One region of the Streptomyces nitrosporeus genome, then DNA from elsewhere that is predicted to be linked to it. Evidence: riboswitches for the same ligand, from Rfam matches in the RefSeq annotation. Region 1 holds a riboswitch; the other holds the start of a gene.
The links. A riboswitch is a leader RNA that binds a small molecule or an ion and turns the genes downstream of it on or off. The one in region 1 is predicted to bind glycine.

Region 1 (5,486 bases):
GCTCGAGGCCCTCGGCCAGGAGCTCACCGAGGTCCGCATCACGGACCTCAAGGAAGGGGTCTTCTACGCGGAGCTGGTCTTCGCCGGCGGGGTCGAGGTGAGCGCACGGCCGTCCGACGCCATAGCGCTCGCCCTGCGCACCGGCACGCCGATCTACGGCAGTGACGGTGTGCTGGACGACGCGGGCATCGCCATCCCCGACGAGCAGGAGGACGAGGTGGAGAAGTTCCGCGAATTCCTCGACCAGATCTCGCCGGAGGACTTCGGTACCAACAGCCAGTGACCGCTGTTCCGGAGAAGCGCCAGCGCATCCGGCAAGCCGTTCCCCGTAATCGGTGTCCGGAAACCACCCTCAGGGTGATTATCACTCGGCGTGCCGAGTGTGGCGATCGTTGACGCACCCCGGGCGACTGCCTACCTTCGACATGGCAGGTCAAGGACGGAGGTCGGCGTGAGAAGCAGCGGCGACGGTACGGCTGCGGGCGGGTTGTACCGGCAGCACAGCAGTACGGCCGACCAAACCATCATGCAGCCGGTCACGCCGGCGGTGGTGGCAGCGGCGGACGGTGCGGCACCCGCGGACGGCATCGGCTATCGAGGGCCGACGGCGTGCGCGGCGGCGGGGATCACCTACCGGCAGCTCGACTACTGGGCGCGTACGGGGCTGGTGGAACCGAGTGTGCGGCCGGCGTACGGATCGGGGACCCAGCGTCTCTACAGTTTCCGGGACGTGGTCCTCCTCAAGATCGTCAAGCGGTTCCTGGACACAGGTGTCGCTCTGCAGAACATCCGCACCACGGTCCAGCACCTGAGGGCCCGCGGATTCACCGATCTGGAGCGGATGACCCTCATGAGCGACGGGGCGACGGTCTACGAGTGCTCCTCGCCCGACGAGGTCGTCGACCTCCTCCAGGGCGGTCAGGGAGTCTTCGGGATCGCCGTCGGTGTCGTCTGGCGGGACGTGGACGCGGCGCTGTCGCAGCTGCACGGCGAGCGGGTCGACACGGGCGAGACGCTCGTCGGCCACAACCCCGCCGACGAACTGGCACGGCGGCGCAACCGGGCGGGCTGACCTCCGAAGGCCCGCCGGGCCACCGGTTGTCAGTGGCGTGAGGCAGCATCGGGGGTGTGAGAGCAGCACCCACGATCCTGCATCTGGACATGGACGCCTTCTACGCCTCCGCGGAGCAGGCGGCGAAGCCCAGCCTGCGAGGCAAACCGGTGGTGGTGGGCGGGCTGGGGGCCCGCGGGGTGGTCGCGACCGCGTCGTACGAGGCCCGGCGGTTCGGCGTGCACTCCGCGATGCCCATGTCCCAGGCGAGACGGCTGGCCCCCAACGCCGCGTACCTGGTTCCGCGCTTCCCGCTCTACCGGGCGGTGAGCGAGACCGTGATGGAACTGCTCGGGCGGCTCTCCCCGCTGGTCGAGCCGCTCAGCCTGGACGAGGCGTTCGTCGACCTGGAGGCGGGCGGCCTCGCCGACGACTCCCGTTCCGCCCGTGCGGTCGGCGAGCAGCTGCGCCTGGTCATCACGGCGGCCACCGGACTCAGCGGGTCCGTCGGGCTCGCGGGTTCCAAGATGCTCGCCAAGATCGCCTCCGAGAAGGCCAAGCCCGACGGGCTCCTGCTCATCGAACCGGGCACCGAACGCGAACTGCTCGCACCCATGTCCGTCCGCACACTGCCGGGGGTGGGCCCCGCCACGGGTGACCATCTCAGACGCGCCGGGATGACGGTGGTGCACGATCTCGCCGAGGCGGGGGAGGCGGAACTCGTACGCCTGCTGGGCAAGGCGCACGGGGCCGCGCTGTACCGCATGGCCCTCGGCCACGACGACCGGCCCGTCGTGGCCGAGCGTGACGCCAAGTCCGTGTCGGTGGAGGACACCTTCGACGTGGACCTGCACGACCGCGTCCGGGTGCGGGCGGAGGTGGAGCGGCTCGCCGACCGGTGTGTGCGGCGGCTCCGGGACGCGGGACGCTCCGGACGGACGGTGGTGCTGAAGGTGCGCCGTTACGACTTCTCGACGCTGACCAGGTCCGAGACGCTGCGCGGCCCCACCGACGATCCCGGGGTCGTCAGGGAGGCCGCGGCGAGGCTCCTGGAGGCCGTCGACACCACCGGCGGCGTACGGCTGCTCGGGGTGGGGGTCACGGGACTCGCGGATTTCACACAGGAGGACCTCTTCGCGCAGGCGGCCGAGGCGCGGCAGGGCGACGCGGTGCCGTCCGCGGCCGAGGAGGCCGGGAGCGGGGCCGCCGGGCCGGGGACGGACGGGCGGGGGACGGACAGGCCCGAGACGGAGAGGCCGGAGACGGACGGGCCGAAGCCGGAGGAGTCCGGGGCCGCGCAGGCGGTGCTGGCCGCCCCGGAGGACGCCGGGCAGCCGTCCGCCCGGCGGTGGTCCGCCGGGCAGGACGTACGGCACGAGACGCTCGGGCACGGGTGGGTGCAGGGCAGCGGGGTCGGGCGGGTCACCGTGCGGTTCGAGGAACCGGGTTCGGCCCCGGGCCGGGTGCGGACGTTCAGGACGGACGACCCGGAGCTGCGGCCGGCCGATCCGCTGCCGCTGGTGCGCGATCCGGTCGACTACTCCTCGTGGCCGGCCAGCTTGCCGAAGTCCCGGTCGGGGGCCGTGCCCTCGGCGGGGGCCACGTCCAGCCCGTAGTGGCGGTAGAGCTGCAGTTCCTGTTCGGGGGAGAGGTGGCGGCCCACCCCGAAATCGGGCGCGTCCTTGATCAGGGCACGGTCGAAGGGGACCTTCAGCCGGCCGTCGGCGAACTCGCTCGGATCCAGCGGCACGAACGCGTCCCTGGTGAAGAGCCCCGTCCGCACGGCCGCCCACTCGGGGACGCCGGTGGCGTCGTCGAGATAGACCTCGTCCACCGTCCCGATCTTGGCTCCGGTGCGGTCGAAGGCCTTGCGGCCGATCAGACTGCGCGGATCGATGTCGCTCTGCACGGGACCTCCCACTGGTCACGGGGCATCAGGGTGGTCGCTACTGCTCCACAGGACTACGAAAGGCCAGATCCGGGGCTTCAGCCACTCGGAACGGCCCGGGCCGGCCCGCTGGTAGGCTGGAGGCGGCTGCCGACCCCGTGCGGGAGAGCCCTCCGAGACAGCATCGGAGGCGCCGAAGGAGCAACTCCTCCCCGGAATCTCTCAGGCCCCCGTACCGCACGGACGAAGCCACTCTGGAAAGCAGGGCGGGACCAGGACCGGCACGGACATGTGGCGGGACGGACCCGGCCTCACCGACGGTGAAAGCCGGCACGCCGCGAGGCGGGCCGGTGAAGCTCTCAGGTCGAGATGACAGAGGGGGAGGCCGTTCGGGCAGCTACGCCGTGCTGCCCCTCGCAGGTCGTGACAGACCAGGAGGCCTCCTTCATGACCCCCCGTCGCACTCCGCTCTCCCAGCTGGAGCAGGGCATCCCCTTCGAGCAGCGCCACATCGGGCCGGATGCCGGGGCCCAGGCGAAAATGCTCGCACAGGTCGGTTACGGCTCCCTCGACGAACTCACCGCGGCCGCGGTGCCCGACGTGATCAGGAGCGCCGAGGCACTGGACCTCCCCCGGGCGCGCACCGAGGCCGAGGTCCTGGCGGAGCTCCGGCAGCTCGCCGACCGCAACCAGGTGCTGACCCCGATGATCGGGCTCGGCTACTACGGCACGTTCACCCCGCCGGTCATCCTGCGCAACGTCATGGAGAACCCCGCCTGGTACACGGCGTACACGCCCTACCAGCCGGAGATCTCCCAGGGCCGCCTGGAGGCCCTGCTGAACTTCCAGACGATGGTGGCCGACCTCACCGGACTGCCCACCTCCGGCGCCTCGCTCCTGGACGAGGGCACGGCCGCCGCCGAGGCCATGGCGCTGGCACGGCGCGTGGGCAAGGTCAAGGACGGCGTGTTCCTGGTCGACGCGGACACCCTGCCGCAGACCGTCGCGGTGATCCGTACGCGCGCCGAACCGACCGGCGTCGAGGTGGTCGTCGCGGACCTGGCCGACGGCATCCCCGCCGAGGCCGCCGGACGCGGGGTCTTCGGCGTGCTCCTCCAGTACCCGGGCGCCTCGGGTGCCGTGCGTGACCTGCGGCCCGTCATCGAGCAGGCGCACGAACTGGGCGCGATCGTCACCGTCGCCGCCGACCTGCTGGCCCTGACCCTGCTGACCTCGCCCGGTGAGCTCGGCGCGGACATCGCCGTCGGCACCACCCAGCGCTTCGGGGTGCCGATGGGCTTCGGCGGCCCGCACGCCGGTTTCATGGCCGTCCGTGAGAAGTTCGCCCGGAGCCTGCCCGGGCGCCTCGTCGGCGTCTCCGTCGACGCCGACGGCGACAAGGCCTACCGCCTGGCCCTGCAGACCCGCGAGCAGCACATCCGCCGCGAGAAGGCCACCAGCAACATCTGCACCGCGCAGGTACTGCTCGCCGTCATGGCCGGGATGTACGCCGTCTACCACGGCCCCGACGGTCTGCGGACGATCGCCCGGCGGACCCACCGGTTCGCCGCGATCCTGGCCGGGGGGCTGCGGGCCGCGGGCGCCGACGTCGTGCACGACTCGTTCTTCGACACGGTGACCGTCCGGGTGCCGGGTGCCGCCTCCGGCGTGGTCTCCGCGGCGCGCGAGCGCGGGGTCAACCTGCGTCTCGTGGACGCCGACCACGTCTCGGTGGCCTGCGACGAGACCACCACCCGCGCCCATGTGGCCGCGGTCTGGGCCGCCTTCGGCGCGGACGGCGACATCGAGGCGCTGGACGCCGGGACCGCCGAGGCCCTGCCCGGCGGCCTGCTGCGCACCGACCAGGTCCTCACCCACCCGGTCTTCCACCAGCACCGCTCCGAGACCGCGATGCTCCGCTACCTCCGCCGGCTCGCCGACCGGGACTACGCGCTGGACCGCGGCATGATCCCGCTGGGCTCCTGCACCATGAAGCTCAACGCGACCGCCGAGATGGAGCCGATCACCTGGCCGGAGTTCGGCGCGCTGCACCCCTTCGCACCGGCCGAGCAGGCCCAGGGCTTCCTCACCCTCATCCGTGAGCTCGAGGAGCGGCTGGCCGAGGTCACCGGTTACGACGCCGTCTCCCTCCAGCCGAACGCCGGCTCCCAGGGTGAGTTCGCCGGGCTCCTGGCCGTACGCGCCTACCACCGGGCCAACGGTGACGAGGGCCGTACCGTCTGCCTCATCCCGTCCTCCGCGCACGGCACCAACGCCGCGAGCGCCGTGATGGCGGGCATGAAGGTCGTCGTGGTCAAGACCGCCGACGACGGCGAGGTCGACATCGAGGACCTGCGCGCCAAGATCCTGAAGCACCGCGACGAACTCGCCGTCCTGATGATCACCTACCCCTCCACCCACGGCGTCTTCGAGGAGCACGTCGCCGACATCTGCGGCGAGGTGCACGACGCGGGCGGCCAGGTGTACGTGGACGGCGCCAACCTCAACGCGCTGGTCGGCCTTGCGAAGCCCGGCAAGTTCGGCGGG
Region 2 (5,486 bases), 4.5 Mb from region 1:
CTCGATAGGTGCCGTCATTGCGCTGGAGACCCCTCTCGGCCGGCGGTTGGCCGGCCCGTGACCGCCGCTGTAGCGGCTCGTACAAACACATGGCACAGGTGGTGGTGCCACGGCGAACGGCCCCTGTTTGAAAGGGGCATGACTCGGGCAGGGACCACCTGCTGGGGGGAGTCTTCAGCGTGGGCGTGACCACCCGCCAGACCTGGCGGGGAATGTTTGCTCAAACGTGATGCTGTCTGCGGCATTCCGTTATCCGGACAACCGGTCTCGCCGAGCGGACGACTCGGCCGCTAGTCCCCGATACCGGACATGCGCCCCAACTCATCGCATGCAAGGAGGGATTGCCCTCCCGCACGCCTGCCGGGGAGGGCTCCGCGTGACGTTTCCTCAGTACGCGCGCGGCACCGGCGGGTAGCCGTAGCCGGGTGCGGAGGCGGGCGGCGGGCCCGCGGGGGCCGCGTGGGCCTCGCGGTCGTAGAAGGGCCGGGCGTTCGCACGCAGCCACATCGCGACCGGGTCGTACTCGTCGGACATGGAGACCGTGGAGACGGGCAGCCCGTCGGGGACGGCGCCCACGGACTGCCGCATCATCGCGCGGGCCGCGTCCACGGACGGGCGGCCCGTGTCGTAGAGGTCGAGGCCGATCGCGAGGTACGGGACGCCGAGCGCGGGCTGCACCCAGGCGCGGCGCAGCGAGCGGATCGCGGGGGTGCGGTGAGCGTTCTGCGACAGCAGGGCGTAGAACTGCGGGATCTCGACGGCCGGTTCGGAGACCCGCAGCGGGCCCGCGGGCATCCGTTCGAGGCCGGTGGCGATCCGGCGCAGGTCCAGCCAGGGGATGCCGACCCCGCCGCCGGGGGCGTGCGGGTTGAGCCAGATGCCCCAGCGGTCCGGGAAGAGCACGCGGGCGATGTCCCGGCCGGTGATCAGCTCGTGCGCCCTGCTCCAGCCGCTGGCCGAGAGTTCCTGGGCGGAGGTCACACAGGGGGCGTAGCCGAGGCCTTCGACCTGCATGTTGCCGTACTGGGCGTCCGGCGAGCCCGCCGTGCCGTGCCAGAGCAGCATCCACACCTGGCCGCCGGCCAAGGCCCGCAGCAGCGCCTCGTACGCGTCGAGCCGCCCGGGGGTCACTTGACGCAGCATGTGCTCGACCTGCCCGGCCGCCGCCGTGCCCGACGCACTCACCCTGGGTCCCGCCCCTCTTCGGTCCGTGTGCCGGGCCGTCCCGCCCGCGTCACGGTGCTGTGGTGTCGCTCCGGGCACACGGGGCGACCTCGTCATCAAACCAGCTTATGCGCCCCCTACGACACCTTCCCGGCGTCACGGCGGCGCGTCCTCGGCGCCGGCGGCGCGTCCTCAGTACTCCTCGCGCCGGTAGAACGGCCGCACCTTCCCCAGCATCCAGTCGCCGACGGGGTCCTGGGCCACGTCGAGCAGCACGAGGTTGACCGGCCAGGGCACCTGGACCCGGCCCAGGGCCCGGCCCAGGGCCTCCATCGGGACGCTCTGGCCCGCGCCGTCCCGGGCGGCGGACTCGACGCCCACGAAGAGGACGGGCTCGCCGCCCTCGATACTGGCCAGGGTCCGGCGGGCGGTGGAGACGACCCCGGTGGCGTGGAACTCGGCGGCCACCACCGAGAGGAAGTCGACGGGGTCCTCCTTCCAGTCCGGTTCGTACAGCCGCACCCGGCCGCCGCCGGCGGGCCCGTCCAGCGCGGTGCGCCCGGTGCGGCAGAGGTCGGCGACGGCGGCCGGCGGCAGCGGGAGGCCGACCGCGCCGCCCGGGTTGACCGCGATGCCGAGCTGCGGGGGCAGGCCCCGGGCGAACTCCCGGGCGGGGGCGACGGCGAAGGGCAGGCCGGGGGCCGTGCAGGCCAGGAACTGGGCCTCGGAGCTGAACACGGGGACGTACGCGGCACCGTCGAGCTCGACCGTCGGCAGGTCCAGGTCGGGGCTGTCGGGTCCGCCGCCGTTCGGCAGGGGGACCCAGACCGGGCTGCGGCCGAGCACCTCGACGAGCCGGCCGCCCGCGTCGGGTACGCCCACCGACGCGGCCAGTACCTCTTCGAGCTCGTTGGCCGGCCAGCCCTGCTGCGGATGCGCCTGCACCGGAATGTCCACGTCTTCCCAGTCCCTCTCTCGCCGAGCCGTGCGGCAGAAACCTTAGACGGAGGGGCGGCGGCGCGCCGCCGCCCCTCCGCCCGGCGGGACCGGTCCGGCGTACCGTCCGGATGCCGGACGGCCGGACGGACACCTTCCGGATGTGCGTCCGCGAAGTACATGTATGAGGAATGGATACGGGGCGCGGGCACACGGCCCCGCCCCGGGGCGTCCCGTCCTGGGGCGTCCCGTCCTGGGGCGTCCCGCCCCCGCCCCCCGCGCCTACCCCCCGGTGAAGGTGATCCGCTCGATCCTCCCCGCCGCCTCGCGGTCGAGCAGCACGGCCGAGGCGCAGCCCGGCAGCAGCAGTCCGCCTTCGGCGTCCCGCAGCAGCCGGCCGACGGCGCGCCGGTGCCGGGCGAAGGCGTATCCGGAGACGCCGCGCCCGCGCTCGCGCTGGCCCTCCCTGGCCACCGCGGGGGTGACGTCGAGCAGCACGAGGTGCAGGGCCCGGCCCCGGCGGACGGCGTCCCGTGCCAGCCAGCGGCGCACCCAGGACTGCGTACCGCAGTCGTGCACCACCACGGAGCCCCCCGAGCGCAGCGACCGCCGCAGCCCGAGGTAGTGCGCCGCCCGCACGAGGGGGCGGTAGAGGGCGTACGGGAGTAAGCGGGGCATCCGGGCCGCCCAGCGGTCCCGGGTGTCCTGGGAGTCGACGGCGCGTCCCTGGACCGCGCGCGTGATCAGGGTCGACTTCCCGCTGCCCGGCAGCCCCGAGACCACCACCACGTCACCGGGCGCGAAGACCAGCTCCGAAGGCCCGGGGCCGCCGCCCCGCAGGTCGCGCACCGCCCGGGCGGGCGCCCCGTCCAGGCTCTCGCGGGCGGGCGCGCCCGGCTGCGCGGGCATCGCGTCGTGTGCGGCCCCTGTGGCCGTCGCGTGTGGCCGCAACGTCATCGCCGTCCCCCTGCATTCGTCACCACACCTGGTCTGCCCAAGAAGTGTAAAGAAAAGGTAATGCGGCCGGGGCGCTCCGGACGGGACGCGGGCCGCACGTGTCGCCCGCCCCGGTCCGTCCGCCGCCCGCCCGGACGGCTCCGGCCCCACTCTCCCCCACGGCGTGCGATGATGACCCCGCCAATTGCATACCGGCCGTTTGAATCCGCGCGGGAGAGTCCCGGTCACCGTGTGCGCCGGGCGCCGAAGGAGCAAGTTCCTCCCTTGAATCTCTCAGGCCCCGTACCGCGTGGATGAGGCAGATCTGAAAAGCGGGCCGCCCTGCGGCTCCACCCAAGGTGCAAGCCGACCCCTTTCAGGGGCTTGCGGCGAACCTCTCAGGTTCCGATGACAGATGGGGAGGGACCGCCCTTTGCCGTCATGCCCTGGAGCCGTACCCATGAGCACCGACCCCCGCCCCGCCGCCCTCCCCGAAGGCGCCGCGCACCAGAGCCCTCTCCACGCGCTGCACCGTTCGCTGGGCGCGACCATGACCGACTTCGCCGGCTGGGACATGCCCCTGCGGTACGCCAGCGAGCGCGACGAGCACAACGCCGTACGCACCCGGGCCGGCCTCTTCGACCTCTCCCACATGGGTGAGATCACCGTCACCGGGCCGCAGGCCGCGGCCTTCCTGAACCACGCGCTGGTGGGCAACATCGCCACGGTCGCCGTCGGCCGGGCCCGCTACACGATGATCGTCGCGGAGGACGGCGGCATCCTGGACGACCTGATCGTCTACCGCCTGGGTGAGACCGAGTACATGGTCGTCGCCAACGCGGGCAACGCCCCGCTGGTCCTGGACACCCTCACCGGGCGCTCGGCCGGCTTCGACGCCGAGGTGCGTGACGACCGGGACGCCTACGCGCTGCTCGCCGTCCAGGGCCCCGCCTCCCCCGCCGTGCTGAAGGCCGTCACCGACGCCGATCTGGACAGCCTGAAGTACTACGCCGGCCTGCCGGGCACGGTCGCGGGGGTCCCCGCGCTCATCGCCCGTACCGGCTACACCGGCGAGGACGGCTTCGAGCTGTTCGTCGCCCCCGCGCACGCCGAGCGGCTGTGGCAGGCCCTCACCGAGGCGGGCGCCCCGCACGGCCTGGTCCCGTGCGGCCTCTCCTGCCGGGACACGCTGCGCCTGGAGGCGGGCATGCCGCTGTACGGCCATGAGCTGACCGCCGCCCTGACCCCGTTCGACGCCGGTCTCGGCCGGGTGGTGAAGTTCGAGAAGGAGGGCGACTTCACCGGCCGCGAGGCGCTGCGCGCGGCTGCCGCGCGTGCCGAGTCGGCCCCGCCCCGCAAGCTGGTCGGCCTGGTCGCCGAGGGCCGCCGGGTGCCGCGGGCCGGTTTCCCGGTCGTGGCCGAGGACGGCCGGGTGATCGGCGAGGTCACCTCGGGCGCCCCCTCCCCCACCCTGGGCAGGCCGATCGCCATGGCGTACGTCGACACCGCCTACGCGGCGCCCGGTACGGCCGGGGTCGCCGTGGACATCCGGGGCACGCACGAGCCCTACGAGGTCGTCGCGCTGCCTTTCTACAAGCGCGAGAAGTAACCGGCGGCGGCACCCCGGGCCGGTCCGCGCCCCGGGCGCGGCAGGCACCGGGCCCCGCCACGGCGGCCCGGACGCCCGGACGTGACGCAGTCCTGTCTCACGCCTCAAGACCACCGTTCACCAGCACTCCCCCGCGTACAGGAGAATTCAGACCATGAGCAACCCCCAGCAGCTGCGGTACAGCAAGGAGCACGAGTGGCTGTCGGCCGCCGAGGACGGCGTGGCCACCGTCGGTATCACCGAGTACGCGGCCAACGCGCTCGGTGACGTCGTCTACGCCCAGCTCCCGGCGGTCGGTGACACGGTGACCGCGGGTGAGACCTGCGGTGAGCTGGAGTCGACCAAGTCGGTCAGCGACCTGTACTCCCCGGTGACCGGCGAGGTGACCGCGGCCAACCAGGACGTCGTGGACGACCCGTCGCTGGTGAACTCCGCCCCCTTCGAGGGCGGCTGGCTGTTCAAGGTGCGCGTCACGGAGGAGCCGGACGACCTGCTCTCCGCCGACGGGTACACCGAGTTCTCCGGCAACTAAAGACCCCAAGGGACCACCTGATGTCGCTTCTCAACTCCTCCCTCCACGAGCTGGACCCGGACGTCGCCGCCGCCGTCGACGCCGAGCTCCACCGCCAGCAGTCCACCCTCGAGATGATCGCGTCGGAGAACTTCGCTCCGGCCGCCGTCATGGAGGCCCAGGGCTCCGTCCTCACCAACAAGTACGCCGAGGGCTACCCGGGCCGCCGCTACTACGGCGGCTGCGAGCACGTCGACGTGGTCGAGCAGATCGCGATCGACCGCATCAAGGCGCTCTTCGGCGCCGAGGCCGCGAACGTCCAGCCGCACT

Region 2: linked by a shared signal. The riboswitch ahead of gcvT (glycine cleavage system aminomethyltransferase GcvT) and the one ahead of gcvP (aminomethyl-transferring glycine dehydrogenase) in region 1 are both predicted to bind glycine.

The regions. Positions count from the first base shown of each region.
Region 1 covers NZ_CP023702.1:6,689,394-6,694,879, forward strand. The annotation lists gene CP967_RS29610 (bifunctional nuclease family protein) at 1-283, shown strand, start outside; gene CP967_RS29615 (MerR family transcriptional regulator) at 452-1,072, shown strand; gene CP967_RS29620 (DNA polymerase IV) at 1,129-2,667, shown strand; gene CP967_RS29625 (PRC-barrel domain-containing protein) at 2,589-2,960, opposite strand; glycine riboswitch at 3,091-3,187, shown strand; gene gcvP (aminomethyl-transferring glycine dehydrogenase) at 3,387-5,486, shown strand, end outside.
Region 2 covers NZ_CP023702.1:2,196,234-2,201,719, forward strand. The annotation lists gene CP967_RS09455 (ABC transporter permease) at 1-18, opposite strand, end outside; gene CP967_RS09460 (enhanced serine sensitivity protein SseB C-terminal domain-containing protein) at 388-1,143, opposite strand; gene CP967_RS09465 (enhanced serine sensitivity protein SseB) at 1,357-2,121, opposite strand; gene CP967_RS09470 (AAA family ATPase) at 2,383-3,057, opposite strand; glycine riboswitch at 3,258-3,355, shown strand; gene gcvT (glycine cleavage system aminomethyltransferase GcvT) at 3,497-4,645, shown strand; gene gcvH (glycine cleavage system protein GcvH) at 4,800-5,177, shown strand; gene glyA (serine hydroxymethyltransferase) at 5,198-5,486, shown strand, end outside.